3 regions of the Paenibacillus sp. tmac-D7 genome follow, and region 3 is predicted to be linked to each of the others. Evidence: predicted binding sites of a transcription regulator. Region 3 holds the regulator's gene; each other region holds the start of a gene.

Region 1 (4,207 bases), on a different contig from region 3:
GGACAGCTTCGGCCGCAGCTTACACCCGCTTCCCTTATGGTGTCAACAACAAGAAACCCTTTCAACCTGCGGCTCCGGTTGAAAGGGTATTTCGCTGTGTCCATTCCGTTACACGGGTAAAATTCAAGTCCCGGCCGCTTACACGCGGGGACTCGAAACGTTCGCCGCCTTCGCACGGAACCGCATCCGGGATGCGCCGTACACCAGGGCCAGCAGCAGCACATAGAGCGTCACGAGCACCCATAACGCAACCGATACGGACAGTTGGTCCATACACCACCCGGTCAGCAGCGGGATGAGCGCCCCGCCCACGCCGCCGGAGGCGATCAGTATGCTGGTTATCCGTTCTTCCATGCCCGGGAAAAATCCATTCGCGTACACGAGCGCAACCGCAAACATGCCCGACATCAATAGCCCCAGCAGCAGCACCAGCGCATAGCTCGAGAACACCGTATCGGCCATGGCGAATAAGCTTAAGACGGCGGCCCCGCTGGCGCAGCTGACCAGCAGGTAACGGGCTTTTCCCCAGCGGCCGGCCAATTGGGCGGCGAACAGCCGTCCGACCGCCATCGCGCCCCAGAAGCAGGTGACGGAAAGCGCGCCGATCTCCGGCTTCACACCGACATTTTCAATCATAATGGACGGCAGGAAATTCGCGACGCTCATCTCCGCGCCGACATATAAAGCAAAGATGACGATAAACAAAGTCAACAGCCCGATCAAACCGCCGGGAAGACCTTTGAACGAAGGCACGGCGCCCGCCTGCACGGCGTTCGACGCCGATTTCGCCATCACAGCAGACATTCGCCCGAGCGGCAGCACGGCCCATAACACGAAGACGAGCAGCGACAGCAGGCTTAAGGCGAGAAATGACCCCCGCCACCAGCCTGCGGCGATGAACAACGACACCAGCAAAGGCATGACCAGGGCGCCGACGCCGAAGAACACTTCGATGCGGGCCATGGCGACCGTCTTGCGCGATTCTTCGAAGTGCCCGATCACGACGGCGCCGATGATCGTCTCCACCATACCGAATCCGAAGCCGGCGAGCGGAGCGATGGCGAGTACGATTCCCCATGGGGGCAGCGTAAAGAAGACCATTTCGCCCAAGGCCATGCAGAACAGGCTAACCAGCAGAGCGCCCCGCTTGCCCAGCTTCTGACTAAACCACGGACCGGCTAACACGCCGATTAAAAATCCGAAAAATTGCAGGGCGACGAGTTGTCCCCCCGCGCTGTAATCTTTCCTGTAATGGGCAAGCAGCTCGGGCATTAAAGCGCCGATAATGACATGCGCCAAGCCGATGAGCAAATACGATATGCATCCTGTCCAAAAAAACGTTCTCACTTTCCAGCCTCCGTCCCCGTTGCTCCTTCTACCCCCTGAATCTTCACTTTAACGGATCAAAGCATAGATTACAACAACGTTTGCGGAGTTTATGAAGAATAAAGGACCGGCCCTCCCGCCATCCTAAAAAGGCAGCACCTTGCTTCTATATCCGAGAAGGGACGTGAAAGAAGATGAGCCATTCCAAACGCCGCCAGGAAAACGAGTGGAAAATCCGCAAGCAGTCCCCGCATCCCCACGGTAAGATCAAGTCGCTTGCCGAATATTCGGACGAATACGATGCCCGGCATTCGCAGCAGTAAGCGGTCGTAAATGCAAGCTGCTCGTGCCCTGCGTAATTGTAACGAACAGGTGTTTCGCACCAAAGCACACCTTCCCGCCCGGGAGGTGTGCTTCTTGATCATCGCGGCGCTAACCGTTTATTTTCCTGCCAGCCGCTCCTGCGCCATCCGGATCATCTCGCGCACCATCGCGCCCCCGATTTGCCCGCCGATTTGCCCGGCCTGCTCCGTAGACAAATGGCCGTTGCCGTTCGGTTGGAGCGGGATGCCGAGAGATCGGGCCACCTCGTACTTGACGTTGTCCGGTTGCGCGGAATTCGTGCTGTATCCCTCCCTGCGCATCACTTCGGCCTTGAATTGGTCCAGGGCGTAACCGGCCCCGGGCACAACGGTTCTTCTGCTTCTTCTTCTGGCCATTCTGCCATCCTCCTTACCGTTTTGCAGTTCTTGTTGCAAAGGAAGTAAAGCTGCGATATGATAAAAATAAGAACATATGTTCTTGTCAATCCTTCCTTTCGAGGTGTACGATATGAGAGCGAACTATGAGCCGATAAACGCGAAGCAGGTTTTGAATCCCGTCAAAAGTCCCTCGATGCCGTTCGACTGGTCGATTAACCCGTACCGCGGATGCCAGCACGGTTGTAGTTTCTGTTATGCCAGGTCAACTCATACATTCCTGGGATTGGATACGGACGATACCTTCCAACGCCATATCTTGTTCAAGCAAAATGCGGCCGCGGCGCTGGAATCGCAGCTGGAACGCATGCTTCGCCAGAAGAACGGACGAAGCCGCATCGGCAAAGTGGCGATCGGGACCGCCACCGATCCTTATCAGCCGCTCGAGAAGAACGAGCAGCTTACGCGCCAATGCCTTGAAGTGTTGGCCGCCTATCATATTCCGGCCAGCATTACAACCCGTTCCCCCCTTGTTTTACGGGATGTGGACCTGCTGCGGAAAATTCCCGGCTGCACCGTGAACGTAAGCGTGAACACGCTGGACAAATCGGTATGGCGCAGCTTCGAGCCGATGTCGCCCGCGCCCGAACCGCGACTGGACACGGTGCGCCGCTTGCGGGAGCATGGCGTGGACGCCGGCGTGTTTCTGGCGCCGATGCTGCCTTGGATCACGGACGGGGCCGAGCAATTGGAGCCGCTCGTCGGGCGCATCGCGCAAAGCGGCGCCACCTTCGTAATGGGCTCCGTCCTCCGCTTGAACACCGCCGCGGTGAAATCATGGTTTTTTCATTCGCTTCGCCTGCATTACGCTCCGCTAGTAAGCCGGTATGCGCAGCTGTATGCAGGCTCGCCGTCGGCGCCGAAGCCATACCGCGAGCAGGTTATGGAACGGCTGGACCGCCTGCTGCAATCGAACGGGCTAACGGCCTATAAACCGCTGTCGGGTCAGCATACTAGTCCGAGCCCTGACAACGCAAAAAACACCGAACAACGTCCGGTGCAGCTGGCTTTCGATATTTAACGATTCGCATCCTCCGTGACCCTAAGCCGGGAGTCGGCGGTAAACCATAACTTATAGCTGATCAGGCTGAGCAGCATCGCTGTCAATGCGGCCGAAGAAGCCAGAATGAACATGATCAGCACCTGGTAGCGCACCGCTTCGATCGGGTCCGCCCCGGCTACGATCATGCCGGTCATCATCCCCGGGAGCTGTACCAGTCCGACGGTTTTCATCCCGTCCACCGTCGGAATCATGCTGGCGCGAACCGCACGCTTCAGCGAGCCTTGAACCGCCTGCCGGGCCGTAGCTCCCAAGGCGAGCAGCGTCTCCATCTCACCGCGCGACGTCTCCATCTCGCGCTTCATTTGACTCAAGAACAAGCCCGATACGATCATCGCGGTGCCGATCGTGATGCCGCTGATCGGGATTATGTATTGGGCAGTCGGTTCAATCATGCGCAGCACGAGCAGCAATCCGATCGTAACCGCTTCAGTGCAGCCGATCGCCGCCGCGATCCGAAGGCGTAAGCCCTTCAGCCGTTTGGCCCGTCCGCCGGCATTCCATGAGGCTACGCCGATCATCATCAGCACGAGCAGCACGATGAGCGCGGGATGCCGCGAATCGAATACGAAGTGCAGCACATAACCGATGGCAAGCAGTTGAACGGCGGAACGAATCGTGCCGATCGCAATTTCTTTCTCCAATCCGAGCTTCTGGCGAATGGATAGAACCATTGTCACCGCCACGAAGATCAAGGTGCAGGCAAGCGCGGCGTTAGACATTCGCTTCATCCTTTCCGGCCGCAGGCCACTCGATGAAGCGACGAGCCGGTTCCGTTTCCGGTTGCCGGAAGAACGACGCCGTATCGCCCTGTTCCAGCAGCTGTCCATCGGCCATAAACCAGACGCGATCGCTGACTTGCTTCGCTTGCTCCAAATCGTGCGTGATCCAGACGCAGGCGGTGCCCTCCCGCTCCGACCACGCGTTCAGCCACTGTTCGACGGCGCGTTTGCTGCCGGGATCCAGGGATGCCGTCACTTCGTCCAGCAGCAGCACGTCGGGACGGGCAAGCAGCGTACGAACCAGGGCAGTGCGCTGCTTCTCTCCGCCGGACAGCTCGGAC
Region 2 (4,207 bases), on a different contig from region 3:
GCCTAAACGCAGGTCGCGCAAAATTTGCATTCGTTCGAACGTCTTGATTTCCGAGTGCAAATACCGCACTTTGACGCCGATCTCTTTAAAATAGTCCGTCAAATCCTCGGACATCTTCTTCGTCAGCGTCGTCACGAGCACCCGCTCGTCCTTCTTGATGCGATCCTGGATTTCTCCGAGCAGATCGTCGATTTGTCCCTTCGTCGGCCGCACCTCGATGATCGGATCGAGCAATCCAGTCGGGCGAATGATTTGTTCCACCATCTGTGGACACTTCTCGATCTCATACGGGCCTGGCGTCGCGGAGATATACACGATCTGGTTGATTTTCTTCTCGAATTCCTCAAAGCGCAGCGGACGGTTATCCAGCGCCGACGGCAGACGGAAGCCGTGCTCGACCAGCACTTCTTTCCTGGCGCGGTCGCCGTTGTACATCGCCCGGATTTGCGGCAGCGTCACATGCGACTCGTCGATCATGATCAGCATGTCGTCCGGGAAATAGTCGAACAGCGTGTAAGGAGTCGCTCCGCGTTCGCGGAACGTCAGCGGTCCGGAGTAGTTCTCGATCCCCGAACAGAAGCCCATCTCCTGCATCATCTCGATATCATAACGGGTGCGTTGTTCCAACCGCTGCGCCTCCAGGAGCTTGCCCTGTCCGCGCAGCTCGGCCAGCCGCTCCTCCAGCTCCCGCTCAATGTTCACGAGCGCCACCTTCATCGTATCCTCGTGGGTCACGAAGTGGGAGGCCGGGAAAATCGCAATATGGTCGCGTTCGCCAATGATTTCGCCGGTCAGCACATCGATTTCCGTAATCCGTTCGATCTCGTCGCCGAACAGCTCGACGCGCACCGCCTGTTCCCCCCGCGAAGCCGGGAAGATTTCGATCACGTCGCCGCGGACGCGGAACGTGCCGCGGATAAAGTTCATATCGTTGCGCTGGTACTGGATGTCGATCAGCCGGTGCAAAATGTCGTTGCGCGAACGCTCCATTCCGACCCGCAGCGACAGCAGCAAATTGCGGTACTCCATCGGCGATCCGAGGCCGTAGATGCACGACACGCTCGCCACTACGATGACGTCGCGGCGTTCGAACAACGAGCTGGTCGCCGAGTGGCGGAGCTTATCGATCTCGTCGTTAATGCTCGAATCCTTCTCGATGAACGTATCCGAGGAAGGAATGTACGCTTCCGGCTGGTAATAATCGTAATAGCTTACGAAATATTCCACCGCATTATGTGGAAAAAACTCCTTCAGCTCACTGCACAACTGCGCGGCCAAGGTTTTGTTATGCGCGATCAGCAGCGTCGGACGGTTCAGTTGAGCAATGACATGCGCGGCTGTAAACGTCTTCCCCGTTCCCGTCGCACCTAGCAGCGTCTGGTGCTTCTGTCCCGAGCGGATGCTCGATACCAGCATCTCGATCGCGTTCGGCTGATCCCCTTGAGGCGTATAGTCCGATACGAGCTGGAACTTCTTATCGCTTATGGTTACTTCGCTCATCTCATCACCCATTCATGAAAAGAGTGGAAATCTTCTAAAGTTTCGGTTACCGGATTCCGATAAAAAGGTAGGCCATCTATGTGCGTAGCTTCGACTCCGTTCGACTGCGTTCCTGTAATAGGAATATTTGTTCCCATACATTATACCTTTTTTCCGTTTCTGTTGCAAACGAACCCATTCGTCTTCCGTTCATTCCGAACGGATATTCCAATGACAAGCGACAGGTGACTGCCGTTATTCATATTTGAATCTCTAGGGGTGTAACGAAAGTGGATTTGATGACAATCATCGGGATCATCATCGGTATTGGAGGATTAATTGGCGGTTATATGATGGATGGCGGACATATTTCCGCGCTCTTCGTCCCAAGCTCCATGCTGATTATAGCGGGCGGCACGATCGGCGCCGTGCTTGTCAGCTTTCCGTTAAAACAAATTAAAGATATTGGCAAGGCGCTGAACATGGCCTTTCGCGAGAAGAAACAAGACCCGGGGCAAGTTATCGAGGAGCTCGTCGATATGGCGACCGTAGCCAGACGCGAAGGCGTCCTCGCTCTGGAGCAGCGTGCTCAAGAGAATGAGAATCCGTTCCTGCGGGACGGCTTGATGATGGTGGTCGACGGGACCGATCCCGAACTGACCCGCCAAATTTTGGAGCTGGAGATCGACGCTCTTGAAAATCACCACGAAGGCTGGGCCAAAATGTTCGAAGCCGCCGGCGGTTACGCCCCTACTATGGGGATCATCGGTACGGTAATGGGCTTGATTCATGTGCTCGGCAATTTGGATGACCCGGGAAGCTTGGGACCGGCAATCGCAGTCGCCTTTACGGCCACCTTGTACGGCGTAGGTTCCGCCAACCTCATTTTGCTGCCAATTGCAAACAAAATCAAAGTTCGCAGCGCGGAGCAGGTCGCCGAAATGGAATTGATGCTGGAAGGGATACTAGCTCTGCAAGCGGGTGAAAATCCGCAATTGATTAAGAAAAAGTTGAGTTCTTTCCTCCTTCAAGATCACATTAAAGGCGAGAGCGCAGGTGAACCCGGTGGCGAGGAATAGGAGAAAGAAGCAGGCCGCGCCTCCCAATCACGAGCGCTGGCTGCTCAGCTACGCGGACTTTATTACACTCGTCCTGATTTTCTTCATCATCATGTATGCCATGAGCAAGATCGATGTTCAGAAATACGAAGTGCTGGCGAAAGCGTTGAAAATGGAATTCATGAAAGCCGATACGATTATGCCGCAGGGCCAAGGCATCATGGGTGCCGCAAACCCGTCCACGGGCGGCGAGGACAACAAGACAGAGCAGGAACAGAATGATAACGCGGAGACCGGGAAGGAAGAACAGCAGCAGCGGGAAAAACAGCTGGAAGACCTGCTTCAGAAAGTGCAGGCCTACATTCAGGAAAACAGCCTGCAAGCGCAAATATCCGCGGCAAATACGCCTCGCGGCGTAGCGGTCACCTTGAACAACTTGTTCCTATTCGATCTCGGGAAAGCCGACCTGAAGCCGGGAGCCTTGCCGATCTTGAACCAATTGGCAAGCTTGTTTCCTACTCTGCACGCGGTCATCAGTATTGAAGGACATACGGATGATTTGCCGCTGTCGACCGGCTCCGTGTATAAAGACAACTGGGGATTATCGCAAGCGCGTTCGTTGTCTGTCCTGCGCTACTTCGTCTATACCGCGCAGCTAGATCCGAAGAAGTTCGTCTCGACGTCTTATGCCGATACCCGGCCGGTGGCCGAAAACAACAGCGATGAGAATCGCGCGAAAAACCGCCGCGTTGAGATCGTTGTTCTAAGGTAACGCCATCTATGCAACGAGCCTGGGGCTTTCGCCTCAGGCTCGTTGTGCAACCCGACGTTCGGGCGTTGGGCTGGTATCCGCATGGGCCGATCACGAAATCCCTATTCCGTGCCGAAATGTCCGGATTGTCGTGACGCCTGCCCCTTACATGCTCTTCGAATTTTTTTCATTGCGGAGTAATCCGATCAAACGGCGGCTCAAGTATGCCCAAATCGATACCTGCTTCTCCTCCACATAGTACAGCACATCTTGGTCGGGAGCGAGTATAATGCCGAGCTGATGATGCTCCCCCGAGTAAAGCGCCCGTTTCAAGAAGCGGTTCTCCAGCGCCCCATCGAGCACTTCCAATCGGCAGAACGCCGGATTCAACTGCATCGCCTGATGCAGCGCCTGCTTGCTGCGAACCGGAACCCCGTTCACCTTGCTGACGATCTCACCGGCTTTAAGGCCGAGCTCCTCGGCCGGACTGCCCGGCAGCACGGCTAATATTTTCAGCCCTTTGTCCGTGTGTACATAAATCGGGCGGCGGCGGCCTTCATCCCAACGGCTATACACAATCATCGCCTCATGGAGCAAAATCGCAAATAAGCTTGCCGTGAACGTTAGCACCGGCAGCCATGCGCTTAAAGCGGCCAGCCCCAGTAAAATTAGCGCATACAAGATCAGTAAATTGGAACCGATCCTCGCCTTGTCCTTCGGCAATCGCGAGATTGTCATCTCCGTAAATCCGATCATGACGGGAAACCCCACAATCGTCCAGCCGTTCTGCCACAGCTCGCCCCCAAGCAGCGGCGTCCACGGAAGCAAAGGCCCGCCCGCCGCTTGCTGCAGCGGGACGACGAGAAACAGCGCCATCGGCCAAAAGCCCTGCAGCTGGTAACCGCCGACGATTCTTCCG
Region 3 (4,207 bases):
GCCCCGTCCGAAGACCGAACGGAAATCGAAGACGAACTGCTTTGGCCGTGTTTTTTATTCATGATCTTCGTATTTTTACGTACCATGCGTTCCCATTTACGCGACATTATCGTGACCCCTTATGCTCTCGATTAGATCTGCCTATGAAACTTCTCAATAAACCGGTAAGGATATTCCGATTCCAGCGCGCTGACATCATCCAGCCGCTTCCACATGGAGTCGGAAAGCTTCCAGCCGACCGCTCCCATATTATCTTCAAACTGTTCAAGCGTACGAGCGCCGAATATCGGCGATGTAATCCCTTGCTTATGGATGAGCCAATTGAGCGCCACTTGTGCCGGCGTTTTATTGGTCTCTGCCGCTGCGCCAAGAACCTCATCCAGGATTCGGAAATTCTTATCGGTATTTCGCAGCTCCCATCGACTCTCGCCGTTTTTGTTAGAAAGGCGCCCTTCCGTCGGTTCGTTTCCGCGCTCGTAGCGCCCTGTCAAAAATCCGCCGCCAAGCGGTGCCCAAGGGATGACTCCTACGTTCTCCTCCAAGCAAAGAGGGAGCACTTCGCGGTCCATGGAGCGGCACACGAGACTGTACTGCGGTTGAATGGAAATAAACCGCGCGTAGCGGTTGAAGTCACTTAGATTTAACGATTTCATTAACTGGTACGCCAAGAAATTCGAGCATCCGATGTACCGAACCTTCCCTGATGCAACTAAATCGTCCAGCGCACGAAGCGTCTCTTCAATCGGTGTGACCTGATCCCAAACGTGAACTTGGTACAAATCGATATAATCGGTTCCTAAGCGTCGCAAACTGTCTTCGACGGCATCCATGATATGCTTGCGGGATAGACCGACTTGGTTCGGTCCGGGTCCGGTCTTCATTCGAACTTTAGTAGCCAGAACTACGTCCGATCTTCGTTCGCGAATCGCTTTACCGACAATCTCTTCCGATCTGCCGCCTGCATAGACGTTTGCCGTATCGATGAAATTCCCTCCTTTATCCAGGAAACGGTTTATCATCTCTACGGACTCCCGTTCATCGGTCGTATGACCGAAGGTCATTGTTCCTAAGCAAAGTTCCGATACCAGAATACCGCTCTTACCCAAAGCCCGATATTGCATATCAAAACCCTCCTCCTACTTCTTCTCATCTTCATCAACAAATTTGATGTTATCGAGTTGAGTGCGTAAGGAAGATTTGAAAGAATCAATGTACTTTTTACGCAATTCGTTACGTTCGTTCAACTCCGCTTCGCTCAATCCTTCGGATTTCGCTTTTCGAGCGAGTTCATTGATTCGCTTCACGGTAACATCATGTTCCGATTCCAACATGCCTATCCTCCCAGTCTTCTCGTGTTCCGGTTGTCGCCAGCTGTCGGAACCTGACAAGCATGTCCAGACAAATGGCGTTCGTTATCAAATTATACTTTGACATTATGGATAACGATTGTCAAGAGAATTGACAGGCGGGAAGAGCCTGAAATGTCAGGGCGAGCGGTATTACGGAAGCAACAATTGTTGACCGGCACGAATCGAAGCGTCCTTCAATCCGTTCTTTTTTTTGAGCTCATAGATGTATTCTCTCGGGTTGCCACCCTTAGCTATATGTTCATTGGCGATACTCCACAAGGTATCTCCTCGTTCGACGATAACGGTATGTTGTTCGGCCGGCAAGGAGGCGGCTGCATAAGCGTCCGAATTCCCAAGTAATGCCGTGATCACCGTGCTGATCCCGATGATCATGGCCAACACAAGACCCGTCAGAGCCAGACGCCCTAGCCGTTTGCGATTGCCGACCGCATCTGTTCTATTCATGGACGGCACGCTTACCGAAGTTTGACTGCTAATGATATGCATCATAATGACGACCCCCAAACATTTGTTCTTATATTAAAATAACACGAACACATGTTTGTGTCAATGCATTTTCTCGAACTTATGTTTGTACGAACGGCTATTCTGTGCTATACTTCCAATTAATAGTTTCTATATATTGGAGTGATACGATGAGCAAGATTTCCTCCCGTCAACAGGCCATTTTAAATTTTATTAAAAATGAAGTTAAGGATAAAGGTTACCCGCCTTCCGTACGTGAAATCGGCGAAGCGGTAGGTTTGGCGTCGAGTTCCACCGTACATGGACACTTGGAAAGGCTCGAGAAGAAGGGCCTTATCCGCCGAGATCCGACCAAGCCAAGAGCCATTGAGATTCTGGACGGGGAACCAGGAGAAGGCGCGTTCTCCGTTTCGGTAGCCCGCGTTCCGTTAATCGGACGGGTTACGGCGGGGGTTCCGATTACAGCAACGGAGAACATTGAAGATTACTTTCCGCTCCCCAGCCACTTTGTCGGCGATCAGAGCGTGTTCATGTTAAGCGTCGTCGGCGAAAGTATGATTGACGCAGGCATTCATCACGGGGATTATGTGATCGTCCGCCAGCAGCAGACCGCCAACAACGGCGACATCGTCGTGGCTATGACCGAGGAAGACGAGGCGACGGTGAAAACGTTCTATAAAGAAAGAGACCATATTCGGTTACAGCCGCAAAACCCGACCATGGAGCCTATTCGGTTGAAAAACGTTTCTATTCTTGGCAAAGTCATCGGCGTATTCCGCGACATCCACTAACAACTCAAAACCTCTCGAAGCTCGGCTGCTGCCGGATCGTGAGGTTTTTTCGATAAAAAAACCTCACGGAAGATCACCGCTAGGTCCTTATGGAATATAGGTCTTGCTAAATTAAAGAAACGGACGCTCGGCTCAGCCGAACGTCCGTTTCTTTAATTATTAATAAAGCGTTAAATACTGCTCGCGCTCCCAAGCGTGAACTTGAGTACGGTAAATGTCATACTCGATTTCCTTAAGCTCGAAGAAATGAGCCAGCGCATGATCGCCGAGTGCTTCGCAAATGACATCGTCCCGAAGCATTTCGTCGAGCGCTTGCTTCAAGTTGATCGGCAAGCTCGGAATGCCTTGCTCTTCCCGCTCCTCTTCGGTCATCACGTAAATATTGCGGTCCGTCGGAGGCGGCAGCTGCATTTTTTTCTTGATGCCGTCAAGGCCGGCCTTCAACATAACGGCCAGCGCGAGATACGGGTTAGCCGCCGGATCCGGGTTACGCACTTCAACGCGCGTGCTGAGACCGCGGGAAGCCGGGATACGGATCATCGGGCTGCGGTTGCTGGCCGACCAGGCGACGTAACAAGGCGCTTCATAACCCGGTACAAGACGCTTGTACGAGTTGACGGTCGGGTTCGTAATCGCCGCGAACGCGCGGGCGTGGCGCAAAATACCAGCCATGTAATGACGTGCTTCTGCGCTTAGGCCGAGTTTGTCGCTCTCGTCGTAGAAGGCATTCTCTTTACCGCGGAACAACGATTGGTGACAATGCATGCCCGAGCCGTTAACGCCAAACAACGGCTTCGGCATGAATGTGGCATGCAGGCCGTGCTGACGGGCTACCGTCTTCACAACGAGCTTGAACGTTTGAATTTGGTCGGCCGCTTTAATCGCATCGGCATATTTAAAGTCGATCTCGTGCTGACCCGGCGCCACTTCGTGGTGTGACGCTTCGATCTCAAAGCCCATTTCTTCGAGCGTCAATACGATTTCGCGGCGGCAGTTCTCGCCGAGATCCGTAGGCGCCAAGTCGAAGTAACCGCCCTGGTCGTTCAGCTCCATGGTCGGATTGCCTTTCTCATCGGTTTTGAACAAGAAAAATTCCGGTTCCGGCCCGACGTTCATCGCGGTATAGCCCATTTCGTACGCTTCTTTCAACGCCGCTTTCAGAATGCCGCGCGGGTCGCCCGGGAACGGACGGCCGTCCGGCAAATAAATATCGCAAATCAAACGCGCCACGCGATCTTCCGTCACCCATGGGAACACGACCCAAGTATTCAAATCCGGGTATAAGTACATGTCTGATTCTTCGATACGAACGTAACCCTCGATGGAAGAACCATCAAACATCATTTTATTATCAAGCGCCTTCTCAAGCTGGCTTAAAGGTATTTCGACGTTCTTGATGGTGCCGAGCAAATCCGTAAATTGAAGTCGAATGAATCGAACGTTTTGTTCCTTGGCAATACGTAAAATGTCTTCCTTCGTGTAGTTCTTATCCGTCACTGTGAAATCTCCTCCTTAAAAATCGGTACGTAATAACGAGGGGTACCGCTCGCCCCGCCTCAGGTGAACAGAGCGGCGGTCGCT

What was found. The regulator LexA, encoded in region 3, represses DNA repair genes until DNA is damaged. The targets are predictions, from matches to a motif close to CGAACATATGTTCG.
Region 1: FKP33_RS02090 (SPL family radical SAM protein) is a predicted target of LexA. The motif match lies at 2,115-2,128, and genes of this name have one in related genera.
Region 2: uvrB (excinuclease ABC subunit UvrB) is a predicted target of LexA. The motif match lies at 1,696-1,709, and genes of this name have one in related genera.

What each region holds. Positions count from the first base shown of each region.
Region 1 is NZ_VIDW01000002.1:116,008-120,214, forward strand. Features, by position in the region: gene FKP33_RS02075 (hypothetical protein) at 1-82, shown strand, start outside; gene FKP33_RS02080 (MFS transporter) at 139-1,347, opposite strand; gene FKP33_RS27415 (DUF6254 family protein) at 1,521-1,649, shown strand; gene FKP33_RS02085 (small, acid-soluble spore protein, alpha/beta type) at 1,767-2,045, opposite strand; gene FKP33_RS02090 (SPL family radical SAM protein) at 2,158-3,105, shown strand; gene FKP33_RS02095 (ABC transporter permease) at 3,102-3,866, opposite strand; gene FKP33_RS02100 (ABC transporter ATP-binding protein) at 3,859-4,207, opposite strand, start outside.
Region 2 is NZ_VIDW01000035.1:13,260-17,466, forward strand. Features, by position in the region: gene uvrB (excinuclease ABC subunit UvrB) at 1-1,500, opposite strand, end outside; gene FKP33_RS20065 (flagellar motor protein) at 1,770-2,558, shown strand; gene FKP33_RS20070 (flagellar motor protein MotB) at 2,545-3,309, shown strand; gene FKP33_RS20075 (PDZ domain-containing protein) at 3,454-4,207, opposite strand, start outside.
Region 3 is NZ_VIDW01000038.1:16,316-20,522, reverse strand. Features, by position in the region: gene FKP33_RS20800 (hypothetical protein) at 1-107, opposite strand, end outside; gene FKP33_RS20795 (aldo/keto reductase) at 132-1,121, opposite strand; gene FKP33_RS20790 (DUF896 domain-containing protein) at 1,137-1,331, opposite strand; gene FKP33_RS20785 (LysM peptidoglycan-binding domain-containing protein) at 1,500-1,859, opposite strand; gene lexA (transcriptional repressor LexA) at 2,006-2,626, shown strand; gene glnA (type I glutamate--ammonia ligase) at 2,786-4,123, opposite strand.